DNA from 3 places in the Pseudomonas salicis genome. Region 1 is predicted to be linked to each of the others. Evidence: predicted binding sites of a transcription regulator. Region 1 holds the regulator's gene; each other region holds the start of a gene.
The links. The regulator sigma-54, encoded in region 1, starts transcription at its own class of promoters, with help from an activator protein. The targets are predictions, from matches to a motif close to ANTGGCATNNANNTTGCTNT.
Positions count from the first base shown of each region.

Region 1 (7,145 bases):
TGATCGCCAGCGACATGACACCGACCGAATACAACTGGCGAACCAACAATTGAAAACCGCCGCCGATTCCGCCTCGCCCCAACAAGGCATGAACCAGAAAAATCCCCGAACGCCCCAACACTGCAACAATATCGATCGCGGAGCGCCCCATCAGGCGAACACGATCCATCAATGACTTTCTGCGCATCAGCGCTTCCCCAAAAGATCTTCGCGATAATCCGGTGCCGGATAGTGGAAAGGCACGGGGCCGTCTGGATCCCCTGTCATGAATTGCCGAATGCGCGGGTTATCCGACTGCATCAGTTCCTGCGGCGTACCTTGCCCCAGCACCTGCCCGTCACCGACGACATAGAGATAGTCAGCGATACTCGCCGTCTCGGCCAGGTCGTGAGAGACCACCACACTGGTGATGCCCAATGCATCGTTGAGCAGGCGGATCAGGCGCACCAGGACGCCCATGGCAATCGGGTCCTGCCCGACAAAGGGTTCGTCGTACATGAGAATCTGAGGATCGAGCGCAATTGCCCGGGCCAGCGCGACCCGACGCTTCATGCCGCCAGACAGCTCATCGGGCATCAACTCGACGGCGCCGCGCAGCCCGACCGCCTGCAGTTTGAGCAGCACGATGTCGCGAATCATGTCTTCTGGTAGCTTGGTGTGCACTCGGAGCGGGAACGCAACGTTCTCGAAGACATCGAGGTCGGTAAACAGCGCGCCACTCTGGAACAGCACGCCCATCTGCTTGCGCGCATCGAAGAGATCGCTGCGTGACAGCTTCGGCAGGTTCTGGCCATTGACCCAGACTTCGCCGCTGCTCGGACGCAGTTGTGCGCCCATCAGGCGCAGCAAAGTGGTCTTGCCACTGCCCGACGGCCCCATGATGCCGGTGACTTTGCCCCGGGGAATGCGGATATCGACATTATTGAAGATGCTGCGCGAGCCGCGCTTGAAGGACACTCCCTTCAATTCGACCGCGTAGGCGTTATCGGCGCTCATCTAAACTCCTTGCGATACAGCCTGTCTCTCAGATGCCGCGTCCTTGACGAACGACACACTGTCTGGAGGGGCCGAACAAGCGGCGAACTATAACACCGCTGTCGAACGCCGCCAAAGCTCCAACACGGCAAGTCGTTAATAGGGACAGATATTTCAGACCCCGAGGAATTTTCCTGCACCGCCAACACACCTTTGCTGAACGAGAACTGACGGACCGCAAGCTTCTATTAAACAAACAGCGACGATGAAGCGTGAGGGTTTTCAACATTGTCGCTATAATCCCCGCCTTTTCACCCGACCGACCCTATTCTTGACATGACCAACGCCCGCGACCTGATTCAATCTGCCCAGTGCACCATCCGCCTCGAAATCGAGGCCGTCGAAGGTCTGCTGGCACATATCGATGCGGATTTCGTGAACGCTTGCGAGATGATTCTCGCGAGCCAGGGCCGCGTGGTCGTAGTCGGCATGGGCAAGTCGGGCCACATTGGCAAAAAGATCGCGGCCACACTGGCCAGCACCGGCACCCCGTCGTTTTTCGTCCATCCTGCCGAAGCCAGCCACGGCGACATGGGCATGATCACCAGCGCCGACATCATTCTCGCGCTGTCCAACTCGGGCACCACCGCAGAGATCGTGACGCTCTTGCCCTTGATCAAACGCCTGGGCATCAAGCTCATCAGCCTGACCGGCAACCCCGAGTCGACGCTGGCGAAGGCGGCGGACGTCAACCTCAATGCCCGAGTCGAAAAAGAAGCCTGTCCACTCAACCTGGCGCCCACCTCCTCGACCACCGCTGCATTGGTCATGGGCGATGCGCTGGCCGTCGCCCTGCTGGATGCGCGCGGTTTCACGGCTGAAGATTTCGCATTTTCGCACCCCGGTGGCGCGCTGGGTCGCCGCCTGCTGCTCAAGGTCGAGCACGTCATGCACACTGAGGCCGAACTGCCGAAAGTCGCCCGCGGCACGCCATTGCGTGATTCGCTGATGGAAATGACCCGCAAGGGCCTGGGCATGACCGCCATTGTCGAAGCCGATGGCCGACTGGCAGGGATCTTCACCGACGGCGATTTGCGCCGGACCCTGGACCGCGACATCGACATCCGCCAAGCGACCATCGATGACGTCATGACCGTTCACGGTAAAACCGTCCGTGCCGACATGCTGGCAGCCGAAGCGCTGAAAATCATGGAAGACAACAAGATCGGTGCGCTGATCGTTGTCGACGGGAACGACTACCCGGTGGGTGCGTTCAACCTTCAGGATCTGTTGCGTGCGGGAGTGATGTAAATGAGCGCCGACAACCTCAACAACAGCGAATTGATGCAGCGCGGCAAAGGCATCAAGCTGGCCGTCTTCGATGTCGATGGCGTGCTGACCGATGGCCGACTGTATTTTCTGGAAGATGGCAGCGAGTTCAAGACCTTCAATACCCTCGATGGCCAGGGTATCAAGATGCTGATCAACTCGGGGGTGATCACCGCTATCATCAGCGGCCGCAAGACGCCGGTGGTCGAACGCCGCGCCAAAAACCTGGGCATCGCGCATCTTTATCAGGGACGCGAAGACAAACTGGTGGTGCTCGACGAGCTTTTGCAGCAACTGAACCTAAGCTACGAACAGGTCGCCTATCTGGGTGATGACCTGCCTGACCTGCCGGTGATCCGCCGTGTCGGTCTGGGCATGGCTGTGGCCAATGCCGCCGGATTTGTCCGCCAGCATGCGCATGGCACGACCCAGGCACGAGGCGGCGAAGGCGCCGCCCGGGAATTCTGCGAGTTGATCCTGACAGCTCAGGGCAACCTCGAAGCGGCCCACGCCGCCTACTTATAGAAGTGCATTTATGCTGAGCAAAAGAATTCGTACGTTCCTGATCTTCGGTGTGCTGGCGGTACTGCTTGCAGCGGCCGGCTATTGGAACATCAGCCCGGAAAGCTTCATGGATCAACCCAAAGCGGCCGTGGATGAGAACGCCATCGATTATTACGCGATGAACGCGCACAGCATCCAGTACCTGCCGGATGGGTCAATGCAATATGACATGACCGCCGACAAGGTCGAGCACCTCAAGGCCACCGACGTAACCCTGATGACGACCCCGGTTTTGCAGATGTTTCGCGGATCGGAGTTTCCCTGGCACGTGCAGAGCGTGCGCGCCGAAGTGTCGCCAGGAGGCGATCATGTCGAGCTGATCGACAAGGTTCGCATCAACCGCACGGACGAAAAGAACCGCACCACGATCATCACCAGCACCCGCATGACGGTCTTCCCTCAGAAGCAATATGCGGAAACCGCGCAACCCGTTAGAATCGACGGTTTCAACGGTGTGAGCACCGGTACGGGTATGAAAGCCTATCTAAAAGAAAGCAGGATACACCTGCTATCGAACGCAAGAGGACAGTATGAGGCTCCTTAAAACCCTCCCTATTTTGCTTGGCCTGGGCGCAGCACTGGGAAGCGTGAGCGCCTGGGCTCTGCCGAACGATCAGGATCAGCCCATCCGTGTTCAAGCCGATGACGCCCAACTGGACGACAAGCAAGGCATCGCCACCTACACCGGTAACGTGATCATCACCCAGGGTTCGATGAAGGTTACCGGCAACAAGGTGACCATGACTCGCACCCCTGCTGGTGATATCGATGTCGTGACCTCTGTCGGCAACCTTGCGTATTTCGAGCAACTGCAGACCGCCGGCGACCCGAAACCCGTGCAGGGCTGGGGCGTGACGATCCAGTACCATGCGCCGCAAAACCGCATCGTATTGATCGACAAGGCCAAGGTAGTCGACAAGGACAACAACGTGACTCAGGGCGAGAAGATCGTCTATGACACGGTGAGAAAACTTGCCAGCGCTGGCCGCGCCACCGGCAGTAAGGTGACCGAAGCGCGTCCTCGCGTCGACATGGTGATCCAGCCGAAAAAGAAAACCGACCAGCAGAAGGCCCCTTAATGGCAACGCTGAAAGCCCAACACTTGGCCAAGGCTTACAAAAGCCGCCAAGTCGTACGTGACGTCAGCCTGTCCATCGACAGCGGCCAGATCGTCGGTCTCCTGGGCCCTAACGGCGCAGGCAAGACAACGTGCTTCTACATGATCGTCGGCCTGGTTCAGGCCGATCAGGGCCGCGTGCTGATCGACGACCAGGACGTGAGCCACCAGCCGATGCATGGCCGTGCTCGCGCCGGTATCGGCTATCTGCCGCAGGAAGCGTCGATCTTCCGCAAGCTGTCGGTGTCGGACAACATCATGGCGATCCTCGAGACCCGCAAGGAGCTCGATCGCGCAGGACGCCGCAAAGAGCTGGAAAGCTTGCTGCAGGAGTTCCATATCACACACATCCGCGACAACCTCGGGATGAGCCTGTCCGGTGGTGAACGCCGCCGAGTGGAAATCGCACGCGCACTGGCAACGTCGCCGAAATTCATTCTGCTGGACGAACCCTTCGCGGGCGTCGACCCCATCTCCGTGGGCGATATCAAGCAGATCATCTACCATCTCAAAGCGAAGGGTATCGGCGTTCTGATCACCGACCACAACGTCCGTGAGACACTCGACATCTGCGAAACGGCTTACATCGTCAACGATGGGCAACTGATTGCAGAAGGCGATTCCGAAACCATCCTGGCCAACCAGTTGGTCAAGGAAGTGTATCTCGGTCACGAGTTCCGCCTGTAAACCACGCAATGGCAAGGGGTTGGTCGGCGAACGCAGCATACGCCTCATCACCAACCTCGCATAAATTGTCATTACACCCTAGGCAAACACTCCGGGTTCAGGCATATAATTTGCTTAAGTTGGCGCCTCGGCGCCCCTAGTAGTGGATGGCGCGCATGTGCGCCGGCGAATAAGGTGTTAAGCCCCTGCCATGAAACCTTCGCTAGTCTTGAGAATGGGCCAGCAGCTGACGATGACACCGCAGCTGCAACAGGCCATCCGCTTACTCCAACTGTCGACGCTGGATCTCCAACAGGAAATTCAGGAGGCACTGGAGTCCAATCCGATGCTGGAGCGCCAGGAAGAAGGCGACGACTTCGATAATGCCGACCCCATGGCCGACAATATCGAGCAAAAGCCCAACCCTGACGTACAGGAACCGACCTACCAGGAATCCGCACCCACCGTCGACAATCTCGAAGACGGCGAATGGAGCGAAAGCGAGCGTATCCCCAACGAACTGCCCGTCGATACGGCCTGGGAAGACGTCTACCAGACCAGCGCCAGCAGCCTGCCCAGCAATGACGATGACGAGTGGGATTTCACCACACGCACGTCGGCGGGCGAGAGCTTGCAAAGCCATCTGCTTTGGCAACTGAACCTGGCGCCGATGTCGGATACCGATCGTTTGATCGCCGTCACGCTGATCGACTGCATCAACAATCAGGGTTACCTCGACGAATCCCTGGAAGAGCTGCTGGACGCCTTCGACCCGGAACTCGACATCGAGCTGGACGAAATCGAAGCCGTGCTGCATCGCATTCAGCAATTCGAGCCGGCTGGCGTCGGCGCCCGCACGCTTGGCGAGTGCTTGTTGCTGCAACTGCGCCAGCTTCCGGCCAAGACCAAATGGCTGGCGGAAGCCCAGCGACTGGTCGGCGATTACATCGACCTGCTCGGCAGCCGTGACTACGCTCAACTGATGCGGCGCATGAAGATCAAGGAAGATGATCTGCGCCAGGTCATCGAACTGGTCCAGAGCCTCAACCCACGCCCTGGCTCGCAGATCGAATCCACCGAAGCCGAATACGTAGTGCCGGACGTCATCGTGCGTAAGCACAATGAGCGCTGGCTGGTCGAGCTCAATCAGGAAGCCGTTCCCCGCCTTCGGGTGAATCCGCAATACGCCGGTTTCGTGCGCCGCGCGGACACAAGCGCCGACAACACCTTCATGCGCAACCAGTTGCAAGAAGCCCGCTGGTTCATCAAAAGCCTGCAAAGCCGTAACGAAACCCTGATGAAAGTGGCGACCCAAATCGTCGAGCATCAGCGGGGCTTTCTGGAGTATGGCGACGAGGCGATGAAGCCGTTGGTGCTGCACGACATCGCTGAGGCGGTGGGCATGCACGAATCGACGATTTCCCGTGTCACCACGCAGAAATTCATGCATACACCCCGTGGTATCTACGAACTGAAGTATTTCTTTTCCAGCCACGTCAGCACCTCCGAAGGCGGCGAATGCTCGTCCACTGCCATTCGCGCAATCATCAAAAAACTGGTTGCCGCGGAAAATCAGAAAAAGCCGTTGAGTGACAGCAAGATCGCTGGTTTACTGGAGGCACAAGGCATTCAAGTGGCCCGTCGCACAGTCGCCAAGTACCGCGAGTCCTTAGGAATCGCGCCGTCCAGCGAACGCAAGCGACTGATGTAAAGGTCACAAGCCACAGCGTTCCAGTGGCAGGCAACTCAGCCTGCCTCTTAATGCACTGGCAACGAAGGAGAAGCTGTATGCAAGTCAACATCAGTGGACACCAACTGGAAGTGACCAAGCCCCTGCGCGAATACATCGAGCTGAAGCTGAAAAAGCTCGAAGGGCATTTTGACAAGATTACGAACGTGCAGGTGACGATGGCCGTCGAGAAGCTCAAACAGAAGATCGAGGCCACCCTGCATATCCACGGTGGAGAGGTCGTTGCCAATGCCGAACATGATGACATGTACGCGGCGATCGACCTGCTCACTGACAAGCTCGACAGACAATTGCTCAAGCATAAGGAAAAGCAGCAAAGCATCCTCAAAGGTGCGGCAGCTCGCTGACACTCCCCATCCATGATCCGACTTGAAAATATCCTGACCCCTGGCCGGTCCCTCGTGAACGTGCCAGGCGGCAGTAAAAAAGCCGTTCTCGAAGAGATTGCCAAACTGATCGGGCAACAAGTGCCCGAATTCGACTGGCAAACCGTCTACGAAAGCCTTATCGCCCGTGAAAAACTCGGTTCCACCGGGTTTGGCAACGGCATCGCGATCCCCCATTGCCGCCTGAAAGGCTGCGCGGCGCCTGTGAGCGCGGTGCTGCACCTGGAACGCCCGGTGGATTTCGACGCCATCGACGGCGCGCCTGTGGATCTGCTGTTCGTGCTGCTCGTCCCGGAAGCGGCCACCGACGCCCACCTCGAACTTCTGCGTCAGATCGCCAGCATGCTTGACCGCGCGG
Region 1 is NZ_JBSKHU010000002.1:723,659-730,803, forward strand. It holds gene mlaE (lipid asymmetry maintenance ABC transporter permease subunit MlaE) at 1-187, opposite strand, end outside; gene ACWKWE_RS09520 (ATP-binding cassette domain-containing protein) at 187-996, opposite strand; gene ACWKWE_RS09525 (KpsF/GutQ family sugar-phosphate isomerase) at 1,312-2,286, shown strand; gene ACWKWE_RS09530 (KdsC family phosphatase) at 2,320-2,829, shown strand; gene lptC (LPS export ABC transporter periplasmic protein LptC) at 2,840-3,412, shown strand; gene lptA (lipopolysaccharide transport periplasmic protein LptA) at 3,399-3,947, shown strand; gene lptB (LPS export ABC transporter ATP-binding protein) at 3,947-4,672, shown strand; gene ACWKWE_RS09550 (RNA polymerase factor sigma-54) at 4,863-6,362, shown strand; gene hpf (ribosome hibernation-promoting factor, HPF/YfiA family) at 6,440-6,748, shown strand; gene ptsN (PTS IIA-like nitrogen regulatory protein PtsN) at 6,761-7,145, shown strand, end outside.

Region 2 (7,145 bases), on a different contig from region 1:
GCCAGTGGAGCGCATCGAAAAATTCAACTGCATACCCGTTGATACATCTTGTTTGATTTTGTTGACGGCATCTCTGAAAATGACGTTGCCCGTCGCGCCTGAAACTGAATCCAATGCCTCGACCAACGGTACTCCTGCGGAGAATGTGGTCGACAATGTTCGGGCATACCGGGCAACAGCTGACTTATACAGCAGAGGTCCAATTACTGGGATTTTCAGCAACACTTTGTCCAGCCAGTTTCGAAACCTCTCGGAGCTTTTGTACGCTTTCTTGAAAGCAAAAAAGAGAGCAATAATAGCGCACAGTACTACATACCAATACTCCTGAACGAACTCGGAGAGATGGACCACCATTAAGGTAAAGGCAGGTAGTTGTGCGCCAAATCCTTCAAAAATCGACTGGAATTGCGGGACAACCTTGATCAGTAGAATTGCGGTTACGACAAAAGCCACGATCACTACCGCAATTGGATAGCTCATGGCTTTTCTTATCTTTGATTTCAACGATTCTGTTTTTTCTTTGTACGTAGCTACCCGATCCAGCAATGACTCAAGCGCACCCGCCTGCTCACCAGCATCGACTAGACTGCAATAAAGATCATCAAAGTATTCAGGCCTTTGTCTGAGGGATATAGCAAGGCTATGACCCGACGCCACGCTCTGCTTTACGTCATCAACTAGTTTTCGCATGCGAGGGTTTTCTGAGCCATCGCTGATAATGTCGAATGATTGTAGTAAGGGCACGCCGGCTTTCATCATTGTTGCCATTTGACGAGTGAAAAAAGCGATATCCAGAGGCTTGATTCGTTTTCCGGAGCCGAATATAGAAACGCTTTTTTTACGAACTTTAAGCGGATTTATTCCTTGTTTTCGTAGCTGGGCTTTGACCAAAGCAGGGTTGTGGCCGTTAAGCTCTCCGCTAACCTTAGTGCCTTTCTTGTCAACGCCTTCCCAAGAATAAACACTGACCTTTACTGCTTTAGCTGCCATGGTTAATCCTTGGTTACTCGGTTGATTTCCTCAAGGCTCGTCAGCCCTTGCATGGCTTTTAAGAGCCCAGAGGTGCGCAGGTCTTTGAATCCGTCCTTACGCATTTGCTGTGAAATGTCAATCGAGTTTCCTTCTTCCATAATTATGCGTTCAAGTGCTGGCGTATTCTTGACGACTTCGTAAATTCCGACCCTTCCTTTATACCCAGCATTGCAATGCTCGCACCCCACAGGTGAATAAAGCGTAAATTTTCCTATCTCTTCTGCTGGGAACCCTTCAGCGATCAATGTTTCTTTTGGAACTGTGATTTCTTTCTTGCAAAATGTGCACAGCTTACGTGCCAGCCGTTGAGCAATAATAAGGTTAATGGCGGTGGCGATGTTAAAAGCAGCGACGCCCATATGGTGCAAGCGCGTTAGTGTTTCTGCGGCGCTGTTTGTGTGTAATGTTGAAAGGACCATATGCCCCGTTTGGGAGGCTTTGATGGCTATCTCCGCCGTTTCCAGGTCACGGATCTCGCCCACCATGATGACGTCAGGGTCTTGGCGCAAAAATGCACGCAATGCCTGCGAAAAGTCCATACCTTGGCGAGGGTTCACGTTGACTTGGTTGATGCCCTCCAGATTGATCTCTACTGGATCCTCTGCGGTCGAAATATTTATGTCTGGAGTATTCAAAATATTCAGGCCCGTATAGAGCGACACCGTTTTGCCAGAGCCAGTCGGGCCCGTTACCAAAATCATCCCCTGCGGCTTACTCAAGGCCTCGAGGTAAAGCGCTTTTTGGTCTGGTTCATACCCCAAAGCATCAATCCCCATCTGCGCACTAGTGGGGTCAAGTATCCGCATCACAATTTTTTCGCCCCACAGTGTGGGAAGCGTGTTCACTCGAAAGTCGATGGCGCGGTTTCGCGAGATCCGAAGCTTGATACGACCGTCTTGGGGCTTTCGGCGCTCAGAAATATCCAGCCCAGCCATTACCTTGAGGCGAGCAGCAATCCGACCTGCAAGTTGTGTGGGTGGTTTCGCAACCTCATGGAGAATGCCGTCCGTACGCAACCGAACTCTGAAAATCTTTTCGTAAGGCTCGAAGTGAAGATCAGAAGACCCTAAGCGAATAGCATCCATCAACATCTTATTGACGAACCTCACCACCGGAGCGTCTTCGGCATCGACGTCTCCCAGCATCGTTTCCTTTGTTTCTGTGTCGTTCTCCACCTCCATGCTGAGATCGACGTCCGCCATTTCTCCTAGGCCAGCATGGGTATCAAACAATTTGTCGATGGCAACGGTGAGCTTGTCATCCTCAACGAGGATGGCTTCAGTATTCAGGCCAGTACTGAACTGAATGTCCGTGATGGCTTGATGATTGGTGGGATCTGAAACTCCTACGAACAGCTTGTTTCCGCGGCGCCAGAGGGGCAAAGCGCAATGTTGGCGAACGAGCTTCTCGCTCACGAGCCCCTTAGGCTGGCCTTCCCTATCTAGGGTCGATAAGTCTAAAAAAGGGAGCCCAAACTGGTCTGATGCCATCTCGGCCAGCAGCAAGCTATTAACCAGCTTGTTCTGGACCAGATAGCTAACCAGCGAAAGCTTGTCCTTTCGCGCTTGCTGATAGGCCTGCTGGGCAGTCTTTTCATTGAGCAACTCAGCGACAACGAGTTGTTTGGCCAAACCAGTTAGGACGACATCAGTCATTAAAGCCACCAGACACTTACAGTGAGTGGTTTATAGCGTAGTCGGGCTTGGCTGCCAAATGAATGGCAGCCAAGTGACAAAAAATGTCACATAGTGCTTAAAAAGGGAGAGCGAGGACGCCGGCTTGGCTGTCTCGAGCTAGTCTATGCGTCTGTCCTTTAGCTGGCACGCCTTGTGCTTAACAAATGGGTGGCATCTGATCAATTGACGCTTGGAGAAGTCGTGATGAATTCACAGAAAGGTTTTACACTGATCGAGCTTATGATTGTGGTTGCAATCATCGGTATTCTAGCCGCCATCGCTCTGCCTGCTTATCAGGACTATACTGGGAAATCTCAACTGGGCGCTGCTCTGGCTGAAATTACCCCGGGCAAGACCCTTGCAGAAACCAAAATTAACGAAGGTTCATTGACTGCTACATCTACAAACCCTGCAGACTTTGGCTTGACTGCTTCTACTACTCGTTGCGCTACAACCGTATCTGTTGCTGCCGATGGCACGGCAACCCTCGTCTGTGCCATTAAAGGTAACCCGGCTGTAAACAGTAAAACCGTTACGCTTACTCGCACCACTGCTGGTGTTTGGAGCTGTGGTAACACCACTAAGTATTCCGTTTCTGGCTGTACCGGTAGCGGTAGCTGATACGACTGCGTTCAGCGGTTAGCCTGAGCAGATTTCGGTATCGTATTCAAAAACCCGATCCTCACCGGTCGGGTTTTTTGTCGTTCGCACGAACGTTCTTATGAGAGAGCCGTTTAGGCATGGCAACAAGTCGGATCTCACGGAGTATGTTTTTTTTATTTTGGTTGTTAATGGTGTTGTCCGTCACGTTGCCTGTGTTTGGAACCCATGACAGGCAGCGTGCTTTTCAGTGCATGATCGCTGTTTTTTTATCAATAGTGCTGTTGATTCACCGTAAATCTCTCTCTCTCTTGACTACCAATGGCGTTAGGGGACACGGCATCGCCCTTCTTCTAATGGCGCTGGCAATTGCCTCGGTTATGGGTTCGCATCAACCAGCCTGGGCACTCGCCGAGTTGGCGTTGGTCGTCTCCTGTGTGGGGATCTGCCTGGCCGTGGGGCTCGAACGACAACATAATGGCCCCTCGCTGGACAAGCGTTTGATAGGGCTGGTGTTGGCGATTTGTGCATTCAAGTGTGTTCAGTTTGCAGCCGCCTCGCTTGCGGGGTTGTCGAGCGACCTTTCAACGATCGATGTCGACATGCTACTGGAGGGTTTCGCCAATCGGCGCTTCTACGGGCAGTTCCAGACGTTCACGTTGCCGCTTTTGGCATTGCCTCTGCTTGCCGGTGAGTACGGGAGCAAGTCGCGCGTGTGGATATTTACGCTGCTGGTGGCTTGGTGGATGATCGCAATCACGGGCGCCACCCGAGGAACCTGGCTGGGCATGGCCGCCGCGGGCTTCGTCATGTTTTGGTGCGGCGCACAGGGGCGTCGCTGGCTACGCTGGCAGGGGCTGACGATGCTGGCGGGGCTTGTGCTCTATTACCTTGTATTCGTCGTGCTGTGTAAGTGGCTGGGTATCACGGTGATTAACTCTGCGTCAGAGCGTATGACCACTTCACTGTCTGCCCGCGACATTATTTGGCTGCAGGCTTGGGAAATGATCAAAGCCCAGCCGCTGTTGGGCGCAGGTCCAATGCAGTTTGCCGATCTCTACAACCCGGTTGCGGCCCACCCCCATCAGGCCATTTTGCAGTGGGCCAGTGAGTGGGGCATTCCTTCGACGCTTTTGGTGGTGGGGCTGGTCGCTCGCGGATTGATAGCAACATTTGTTCTAATCAGACAAAAGTGCTCTCCAGAGATGCCTGTTCATCTTCTACGCTTATGCCTGTTCGCCAGCCTAATCGGTGCGCTGACGCAATCGATGGTCGATGGTGTGATTGTCATGCCTTACTCGCAGTTGTGTCTGGCCATCGCCGCCGGGTGGCTGCTGGCGATTCACGAAAGGCCCGCGCAACCTCAAGGTGCTTTCAAGTTTTACGGGCTTTGGGTGACGGGCGTCATGATGGCTGTGAGTTTTTTTGCCTTTACGGTGATACGCGACTTTCCTCATCTTGAAGATCGTAAGGAACAATTTCGCCACGATTTTGGAGGTAATTACCAGCCACGATTTTGGCAACAAGGCGTAATCGCCAGCCAGCCTCAGTAGCGGTTGCCGCGAAATGAGAGTCCTGCTAGCTTTCTGTCCCAACGCCGAAATAGCTCAGTCGGTAGAGCAGCGCACTCGTAACGCGAAGGTCGCAGGTTCGATTCCTGTTTTCGGCACCATCTTTCCGCCATCCTGCTGGATGGCGATGCTCAGCTCGGAATGCGTGAAGTTCTCGCTTACTGCCGCTATGGTCTTACGACCTTTTTCAGCCGTTAAAAAAGAAGGTCGAGTGGATTTTTTCTCTAGATTGATGTTTTTGCCATCGTTGGTCTGTGTACCGACCCCATTCCAACTTTCCATCCGCCAGGTTCAAGCGTAATGGATCTGGTGCAGCGTCAGGTCTTATTTAAGCGTTTCACGCCTTTGATGATGCAGTGGGGCGTCACCGGGTACTCGGCTGCCGTCTCCTTAGGGCTCTCTGTACTGTTTGCCCGGAGCATGGGGTCTAGTGCTTTCGGTCACTACACCTACATCTATGTGTTGGCGAGTGTTCTTTTCCTGGCCCAGGATGCAGGATTTAACACGCTTTTACTGCGTGAGCGTGCTGCGCCTTCCGCGGCCCTTCAATCTCGTTGCGATCAGCTCCCCACTATCGCGTTGTTGCATTTGGTGGTGACGACGTCATTGCTCATTGTCATGACTGGCGCCTTTTACGGCTGGAGTGACGCTCTATCGTTGATGTCCGGTATCTTGTGCTTTGCGGCGATCACGCTGATGCAGTGGCAGTCATCGTGGTTCAAGGGCGCGGGGAAGTTTGAGCGGGACGCGTTGTTTCTTTTCATTAGCCGCAGTGTCAGTGCGGTATTTGTGTTAATTGCCGTACTGATGCTAGGAGCGTCTCCGGTGGTTATTTTCCTTGCTTGGAGCGCAGGCTTGCTGCTGACATTGGCGTTTCATTTCAGACACTTTCCCTCACTGGTGAGCATCGATTGGACATTCCCGACGTGGGCTTATCGCAGCGCATTGAGTTTTTTTGCAGTGGGGCTTGCTTCTACACTTTACCACCAGATCGATATCATCATTTTGAGAAGCCTTCTGGGCGAGATTCCAGCGATCGGTCACTACGCAGTCGCAACGCGGATTCATGATGGGCTCTTGTTACTTGCAATGCCTGTTGTGTTGATGTTGTTTCGACGTATGAGAGTGTTGGCCATGCAGTCCGGAGCCGCCACTCGATTTAGCCGAAATGCCGTTGTCGGCGCATTGCTGATCGGGATTGTGTTGGCGACGGCTGGATGGATCGTTGGACCCTGGATTGTCGGAATGCTGTTCGGGAATGTATATGCCGACGGTGCTAACAAATTGATTCAATTGTTGTTTCTAGCACTGGTCTTCGCATTGCCGAACTACGTTCTTGAGCAGAATGCGATCGCGACGCAACATGAGCGGCTGCTCGCGATTAGTTTCTTTTTTGCTATTGCTGTTAATGTTGCTCTGAACTTTTATTTGATCCCTAACATGGGCGTGGAAGGGGCCGCGTGGGCGACAATTTTGACAGAAGTGTTACTTTGCGGACTCTTGACCTACGGGCTAAGACGAGAAGTGTTCGCTTGAAACCCCTTCATATTGAGCTACGAGAGGTTTCGGTTCGCCCTTTCTGGAATGCGTTGCCAGAAGGGAGGTATCTGGCATCGGATTCTTTAGGAGCCGCGGGTTGAGCTCAAATGCTTAAGTGAATAGCATTACCCTCAGGCGACTTTTTTATTGCTCCCAATTTCTTATCGTTTCGATCTTCTTATAGCCCGGTTAGCAGGTTTCTCTGTGCATCTGCGCCCCCGCTCCTTCATTAGAAAGGGTTGTGCTGGTGTGTTACGCGCGAATACGATCCGCATCTCCTGCTGCGATTTTTTAAACGGAACTGAGCGCGGACTGTATGGACATCTTTGATTTGATCGTCGGGGTCGGGATGGCCGGTGCCTTTAGCCCTATTCTCATGGAAACCCACCGCAGCGAAGGCCCTCCCTCTTGGATTCGACGTCACCGAATCATGGTCCGCATCGTGATGCTCATATTCATGAGTCCGATGTTTGCCTTGTGTGCTGTGGGCATTCTCGAGTGGCTGAACACACCTGGCCATTCTGTTCAGCGGTGGCACGTCTTGGAGATAGTGGGTGCAATCTACTTAGCTTGCCTGTTATTGGCCTTTTGCCTCAGGGATCGAATAGCGAAGAACGCTATGTTGGTGGAGATAGATGAAGTCGCCAAGGTTAGCCATCCAACAGCTTTGGATACTCATGCGCTGAAGGCATCGATAGCTCACGACTGGATCGTTTGCTTCAGGTGT
Region 2 is NZ_JBSKHU010000005.1:497,396-504,540, forward strand. It holds gene ACWKWE_RS20660 (type II secretion system F family protein) at 1-990, opposite strand, end outside; gene pilB (type IV-A pilus assembly ATPase PilB) at 993-2,687, opposite strand; gene ACWKWE_RS20670 (pilin) at 2,913-3,329, shown strand; gene ACWKWE_RS20675 (O-antigen ligase family protein) at 3,476-4,861, shown strand; tRNA gene ACWKWE_RS20680 (tRNA-Thr) at 4,905-4,980, shown strand; gene ACWKWE_RS20685 (oligosaccharide flippase family protein) at 5,180-6,415, shown strand; gene ACWKWE_RS20690 (hypothetical protein) at 6,735-7,145, shown strand, end outside.
Region 2: the regulator sigma-54 is predicted to act here: its motif matches at 2,849-2,868, upstream of ACWKWE_RS20670 (pilin).

Region 3 (7,145 bases), on a different contig from region 1:
ACTCAAGTATTTTCGGTGTCAGCCGAAGGTGTTATTACAGAGCCGACAACAATCGATCGGCCTATCGATACCCTCTATTAGAAATCAGCCCGAACGGTACACCTGAGGTCAGGACGATCCGGTCGTTTGGCAAGGAGTTTTCATGCCTCAACCCCGTGCCCGCATTGCCTCGCAGCTTGGCATCGCCCTGGCCGTCATCCTGGCGGTCGTCATCAGCGGCAGTACCCTGTTCGCCCTGCGTTCGCTGGATTCGGCGAACCTCGTTATCCGCGAAGAGCATATGGGCAGCGAAGCGCGGTTGTTGGCCGATCAGCTCAATACGTTCCACAGCACTTTGCGTGACAGCACTCAACGTTTGAGCGGGCTGTTCGAGAAGCGCTTCAGTGGCGGCCTGACGTTGCAGCCCGAGCAACAAATCACCGTTGCCGGGGTACAAACGCCTGCGCTCCTGCTCAATGGCAACCCGCTGAACAATGACTTCGCCGAAGTCGACGACTTCAAGAAAATGACGGCAGGCGTCGCGACAGTCTTCGTGCGCAACGGCGACGACTTCATCCGGGTCAGCACCTCATTGAACAAGCAGGACGGTTCCCGCGCCATCGGCACCGTGCTGGACCACAAACACCCGGCGTACGAAAAATTGCTCGCTGGGCAGAGTTACGTGGGTCGCGCGCTGTTGTTTGACCGGCTGTACATGACCCAATACACCCCTGTGCGGGACGCGGGCGGCAAGGTCATCGCCGTGCTGTTTGTGGGTTTCGATTACACCGACGCGCAGAAGTCGCAGTTCGACAACCTCAAAAGCTTCCGCATCGGCTCGACCGGCTCGTTGGCCCTGCTCGACGAACAGAATAAATGGCTGGTGCCGCCTGCGGGCGTGAAGGATCTGGATCAGGCGAGCAAAACCTTGGCCGAATTCGTCAAAACCCCGAACAAAGGCCGTTTCTGGCAAGACGCAGGGGATGATTTCTACACGGTCGCGGAGCCGTTCTCCGGTGGACCATGGGTCGTGCTCGCCACCATGCCTAAAGCGGAAATCAGCGCCGTGACCTGGAGCGTGGGCACTCAACTCGCCATCGGCAGCCTGTTGGCGATGCTGATCGCAGTTGGCTCGGCGATCTGGCTGTTGCGCAGCAAATTGCAGCCGCTGTCGGACCTTGTGAATCAGGCCGAAGCCCTCGGCGCCGGTGACCTGAGCGCGCGCCTGAATATTACGCGCCACGACGAAATCGGCCAATTGGCCAGCAGCTTCAACCAGATGGGCCAGGCGCTGGAAACCATGGTCTCGCACATTCGTATCGCGGCCCAAGAAGTCAGCGGTCGAGCGCAGGCCTTGTCCGGCCTGTCGGGCGGCGCGTATGAAGGCATGGAGCAACAGTCCGGTGAGATCACCAGCATGGCGGGGGCCGTCGAAGAGTTCAGCGCCACGGCCCTGACCATCGCCGACAACATGGGCAACACCGAGCGTCTGGCCCAGGGCAACGCCCAGCAAACCCGCATCGGTCGCGCCTCGATGGAAGAAGCCTCGGCGTCCCTTGAGCAGATCGCCGGGTCGCTCGGCAGCACCGCCGCCGTGATCGACACCCTTGGTCAGCGTTCGCAGGAAATCGGCGGCATCGTCAGTGTCATCACCTCCATCGCCGAGCAGACCAACCTGCTTGCCCTCAACGCCGCCATTGAGGCTGCGCGGGCAGGGGAGCAAGGTCGCGGGTTCGCGGTGGTCGCTGATGAAGTGCGTAATCTCGCCTCTCGCACCCGTCAGGCCACAGACGAAATCTCCGGCATGATCGCCAGCATCCAGCAGGAAACCGGCAACGCCATCAGCACCATGGAACAGGGCAATACGCTGATGCAGGAAGGCCTGTCGCGTAACGCCAAAGTGGCCGCCGCACTGGCCCATATCGACGAGCAAAGCCGCTCTGCGGGCGAGCAATTCGCGTCGATCACCACCGCGACCCAAGAGCAAAGCAACACCGCGACGCTACTCAGTGCCAATTTGCAGAGCATCGCCCTCGCCAACAGCGAACAGCGCGAAGTGGTGTCGAACCTGGCGGTGACGGCGCAGGAGTTGAATGCGCTGGCGGCGGATCTGCGCAAGGAAGTGGATCGGTTTCGGTAAGGATGAGCAGGTCTAACAGCCTACGCCGATCCCCTGTAGCAGTCCGGCTTGCCGGCGGCATCGATCTCAAATAGGCCACCGCCGGCAAGCCGGACTGCTACGGCCTGAGGCCAGAATCAAAAGCTTGAACGCTCATCCCGACGACGGCCGGTACTGCAACGCTTCGGCAATATGGCTTCTGGAAATCGCCTCGACCCGCTCTAGATCCGCCAGCGTGCGCGCGACTTTCAGCAGTCGATGGGCCGAACGAAGTGACAGGCTCAAGCGCTCGCACGCGGTTTCGAGCCAGTCTTCGTCTTCTGGCAGCAAGGCGCAGTGTTGGCGTAAGGCGGGAAGGTCAAGGAAGGCGTTGGCGCAGCCTTGGCGCTTTTGCTGACGGTCGCGAGCTTCGGAGACCAGCCGTGCGGCGCTGGCACTGCTTTCGCCGGTTTGAGCGGTGGCGGCCAGCGACGTCGCTTCGCGGGCGACGGTCAGGTGCAGGTCGATGCGATCCAGCAACGGCCCGGACAGCTTGTTGCGATAACGCTGAATCTGATCGGTGGAGCAGCGGCAACGCCCGGTCGGCTCGCCGTGATAGCCGCACGGGCAAGGGTTCATGGCGGCGACCAATTGAAAGCGCGCCGGAAAGCGCACACGATCCCGGGCGCGGGAAATCACGATATGGCCGGACTCCAGCGGCTCACGCAGCACCTCCAGCACGCGCCGATCAAACTCGGGCAATTCATCGAGAAACAGCACGCCGTGGTGAGCCAACGTGATTTCGCCGGGTTGCGGACGACTACCACCGCCAACCAGCGCTGGCCCGGACGCCGAATGATGGGGTTGTCGAAACGGCCGCTGGGGCCAACTGGTGAGGGGCGCATGACTGGCCACCGATTGAATCGCTGCGACCTCCAGCGCCTCACGCTCGTCCAGCGGTGGCAAAAGACCGGGAAGACGACTCGCCAGCAGGGTTTTGCCCGTCCCCGGCGGACCGCTGAACAGCAGGTTATGCGCCCCGGCAGCGGCGACCAGCAACGCACGTTTGGCGGCGGGCTGGCCCTGAACCTCGCTCAAGTCCGGATAAGGCTGGGTTTGCAGAATCAGGCCGTTGGATTTATACGGCGCAATCGGGGTATGGCCGTTGAGGTGAGACACCAATTCCAACAGATGACTGACCGCAATTACCTTCAAACCCGACGCCAGACACGCCTCTTCAGCGTTCACCGCCGGGACGATCAGCGTATGCCCCGCCTCCCGCGCCGCCAACGCCGCAGGCAACACACCCTGCACCGGACGTATCGCGCCCGACAGCGCCAGCTCGCCCAGACATTCCACGCCATCGAGGGCCAGCGTGGGTAGCTGCCCACTTGCCGCCAGCAAGCCCAATGCAATCGCCAGATCGAAACGCCCGCCGTCTTTCGGCAGATCGGCGGGCGCCAGATTCAACGTGATCCGCCGCGCCGGAAAGTCCAGTCGACAATTCAGAATCGCCGAACGTACCCGATCCTTACTTTCCCTCACCGCCCCCTCCGGCAACCCCACCAGCGTCAACGCCGGCAGGCCGTTGGCGAGATGAGTTTCGACGGTCACCGCAGGGGCTTCGACCCCGACTTGAGCGCGGCTGAGAACGATGGCGAGGGACATGACTGATCCTTGAAGGCAGCACCGCTTCCTGCGGCGTGCTGAAGGATAGTCAGGGGAGTGGGGTGAGGGAGGGGGTAAGTTCTACGGGGTATTTCCGCAGATCGTCTCAGGACATAAAGCCAATCAGGCAAACGATCGTGCCCCTGAGCGGGGCACCGGGAGGGCGAATGGTTTATTCCTTCGGCTGCCCCGCCAACTGCGCTTCCATCTCTGCCATCTTCGCTTCCAGTGCCTCAAGACGGGCACGGGTTCGGGCCAGGACGACCATCTGGCTGTCGAATTCTTCCCGGCTGACCAGATCCAGTTTGCTGAAGCCGCTTTGCAGCAGGGCTTTGAACTGGGTCTCGAATTCGTTGCGGGGCAGTGGGGTCTCGCCGTTGAACAACCGCGAGGCGTGGCCGCTCAGGGCATCTAGAAAGGCTTTTGGCGGGAGCATCTTCGTCTTCCGGAATCAGAGGGGCGGCAGTGTATCACGCAGCGTCTATAGTCATTTCACGCTGGCGCGTTGCACGCTTTTCGAGCATTTGGTCGTGCACGTTCGCACTGTTGTTGTGCGGCGGGATTGAGTGATGGCGATCTGAAGTCGCGTGGAGTGAGCTGAGGGGCCGTAATTCGCGGGTTTTCACGAGATGGCAAGGTTTCTGCTTAGTGGCATATGACCCATGCACTGATGCAGTCGCTGTGACGAATGCAGTGCGGCAGGCGGAGCGGGGAAGTGTTTCGTCAGAAGCGGTTTTCTGGAGTTGACCTGTTTCGGGCCAACGACGCGTTACAAAGCCAGACACTGCGCTTAGACTTGAGACGGGTTTGTTTTCCTGGGGCAAGTCCACCAATTCGGGAGAAAGTTTCATGAAGCTAGTCACTGCCATCATCAAGCCGTTCAAGCTGGACGACGTACGCGAGTCGTTGTCGGAAATCGGCGTGCAGGGCATCACGGTAACTGAAGTCAAAGGCTTCGGACGTCAGAAAGGCCACACCGAGCTGTATCGCGGTGCGGAATACGTTGTCGACTTCCTTCCCAAGGTGAAGATCGACGTTGCGATCGATGACAAGGATCTGGACCGCGTTATCGAAGCGATAACCAAAGCGGCCAACACCGGCAAGATCGGTGACGGAAAGATCTTCGTGGTCAATCTGGAACAGGCTATTCGCATCCGTACCGGCGAAACCGATACCGACGCAATCTAAGCCGCCAAACCCCAACGCCCCAGGAGAAAACAATATGACTCTGCGTCAATTCGCAGGGCTAGGAGCCCTGTTGTCCCTCGTAACCCCTGGCTTGGCCATGGCGGCAGACGAAGTGGCAGCCCCCGCAGCACCTGTACTCAACTCAGGCGACACCGCCTGGATGCTGACGTCTACCGCGCTCGTACTGTTCATGACCGTTCCCGGTCTGGCACTGTTCTACGGCGGCATGGTTCGTCAGAAAAACGTGCTTTCCGTGATGATGCAGTGCTTCGCCATCACCGGCCTGATCAGCATCCTGTGGTGCATCTACGGTTACAGCCTGGCCTTCGACACCACGGGAATGGAAGCCAACGTCATCAATTTCAACTCCTTCGTCGGCGGTCTGTCGAAGGCGTTCCTGGCGGGCATCACGCCTGCCAGCATCACCGGTGCGACGGCGCTGTTTCCTGAAGCCGTGTTCGTCACCTTCCAGATGACCTTCGCCATCATCACCCCGGCTCTGATCGTCGGTGCCTTCGCAGAACGCATGAAGTTCTCCGCGATGCTGATCTTCATGGCCATCTGGTTCACCCTGGTCTATGCGCCCATCGCGCACATGGTCTGGAGTGGCGTGGGTGGTCTGCTGTGGGACTGGGGCGTTCTCGACTTCGCGGGCGGCACCGTTGTTCACATCAACGCCGGTGTGGCTGGCCTGGTAGCGTGCCTGGTACTGGGCAAACGCAAAGGCTTCCCGACCACCCCAATGGCTCCGCACAACCTGGGTTACACCCTGGTCGGCGCAGCAATGCTGTGGGTAGGCTGGTTCGGCTTCAACGCAGGCTCGGCTGCTGCAGCCAACGGCACTGCCGGTATGGCGATGCTGGTCACTCAGATCGCAACCGCCGCCGCTGCACTGGGCTGGATGTTCGCCGAGTGGCTGACCCACGGTAAGCCAAGCGCACTGGGCATCGCCTCGGGCGTGGTTGCCGGTCTGGTTGCCATCACCCCGGCGGCCGGTACTGTCGGCCCAATGGGCGGCCTGATCATCGGTCTGGCGGCGGGCGTGGTCTGCTTCTTCTGCGCCACCACCCTGAAACGCAAACTGGGCTACGACGATTCGCTGGATGCCTTCGGCGTTCACGGTATCGGCGGTATCCTCGGCGCGATCTTGACCGGTGTCTTTGCAGCCCCTTCGCTGGGCGGCTTCGGCACTGTGACTGACATCGCGGCACAAGTCTGGATTCAGTGCAAAGGCGTTGGTTTCACGATCATCTACACCGCGATCGTGACCTTCATCATCCTCAAGGTGCTGGACGCTGTCATGGGTCTGCGTGTCACTGAGGAAGAAGAAGCGGTCGGCCTCGACCTCGCGCAACACAACGAGCGTGGCTACAACCTGTAATCACGACTCTGAAAAAAATGCCCGGGTTTCCGGGCATTTTTTTGCCTGGCGTTTGTCGATAGGCAAGACCGCTGACGAGTGATGCGCGAAGCCTGTTCCGGCCCCGTTTCAGGGCGTCCTTTGCAATGTTTGCAACGGCTTGCAGTTCCGGGCTTTCGGCTTACAAAAAACGTCACTCATTACGCGCTTTGTTTTTTTTTCCAGCGCGTTAGAATGCGCGCCGAAGGGCGGAGAACGGTATGTGGCAACAGACCAGAATCACGCTGCGGGCCAGGCCTCGCGGATTCCATCTGGTAACCGACGAGATCGTGGCAGGGCTTCCCTGGCTGCGTGAATGCCGAGTGGGCCTGCTGCATGTGTGGCTGCAACATACGTCGGCCTCGTTGACCATCAACGAGAACGCCGACCCGGCGGTGCGCCGTGACTTCGAGCGTTTTTTCAACCGGCTCATTCCGCAGGATCAGGCTGGTTTTGAACACGACGACGAAGGACCCGACGACCTGCCCGCGCACTTCAAAGCCAGTTTGCTAGGCTGCCAGCTGACCCTCCCGATAACGGATGGACGGTTGGCACTCGGGACTTGGCAAGGTGTTTATTTAGGAGAGCATCGCGATTCAGGCGGTGCGCGTAAAGTCCTCGCAACCCTTCAGGGCGAGCCGTACGACCGCTGAGGGTTGGCGGTGGTTGAATTTTTTCTGGCTGTCTTAGAAATTATGTGCAGCTGGGCTATAACTAATCTGCTTTCGCAAGTCATGAGGTAGAACATGAGCGACGACGACAACGACGATCTGGTTGAAGACGGTCTGGAAGACGAGGATGACGGTGAGGAGC
Region 3 is NZ_JBSKHU010000006.1:206,517-213,661, reverse strand. It holds partial or broken gene ACWKWE_RS22435 (Cache 3/Cache 2 fusion domain-containing protein) at 143-1,264, shown strand; gene ACWKWE_RS22430 (methyl-accepting chemotaxis protein) at 1,259-2,119, shown strand; gene ACWKWE_RS22425 (YifB family Mg chelatase-like AAA ATPase) at 2,252-3,745, opposite strand; gene ACWKWE_RS22420 (accessory factor UbiK family protein) at 3,918-4,181, opposite strand; gene glnK (P-II family nitrogen regulator) at 4,595-4,933, shown strand; gene ACWKWE_RS22410 (ammonium transporter) at 4,968-6,314, shown strand; gene ACWKWE_RS22405 (secondary thiamine-phosphate synthase enzyme YjbQ) at 6,554-6,985, shown strand; gene sutA (transcriptional regulator SutA) at 7,079-7,145, shown strand, end outside.
Region 3: the regulator sigma-54 is predicted to act here: its motif matches at 4,374-4,393, upstream of glnK (P-II family nitrogen regulator).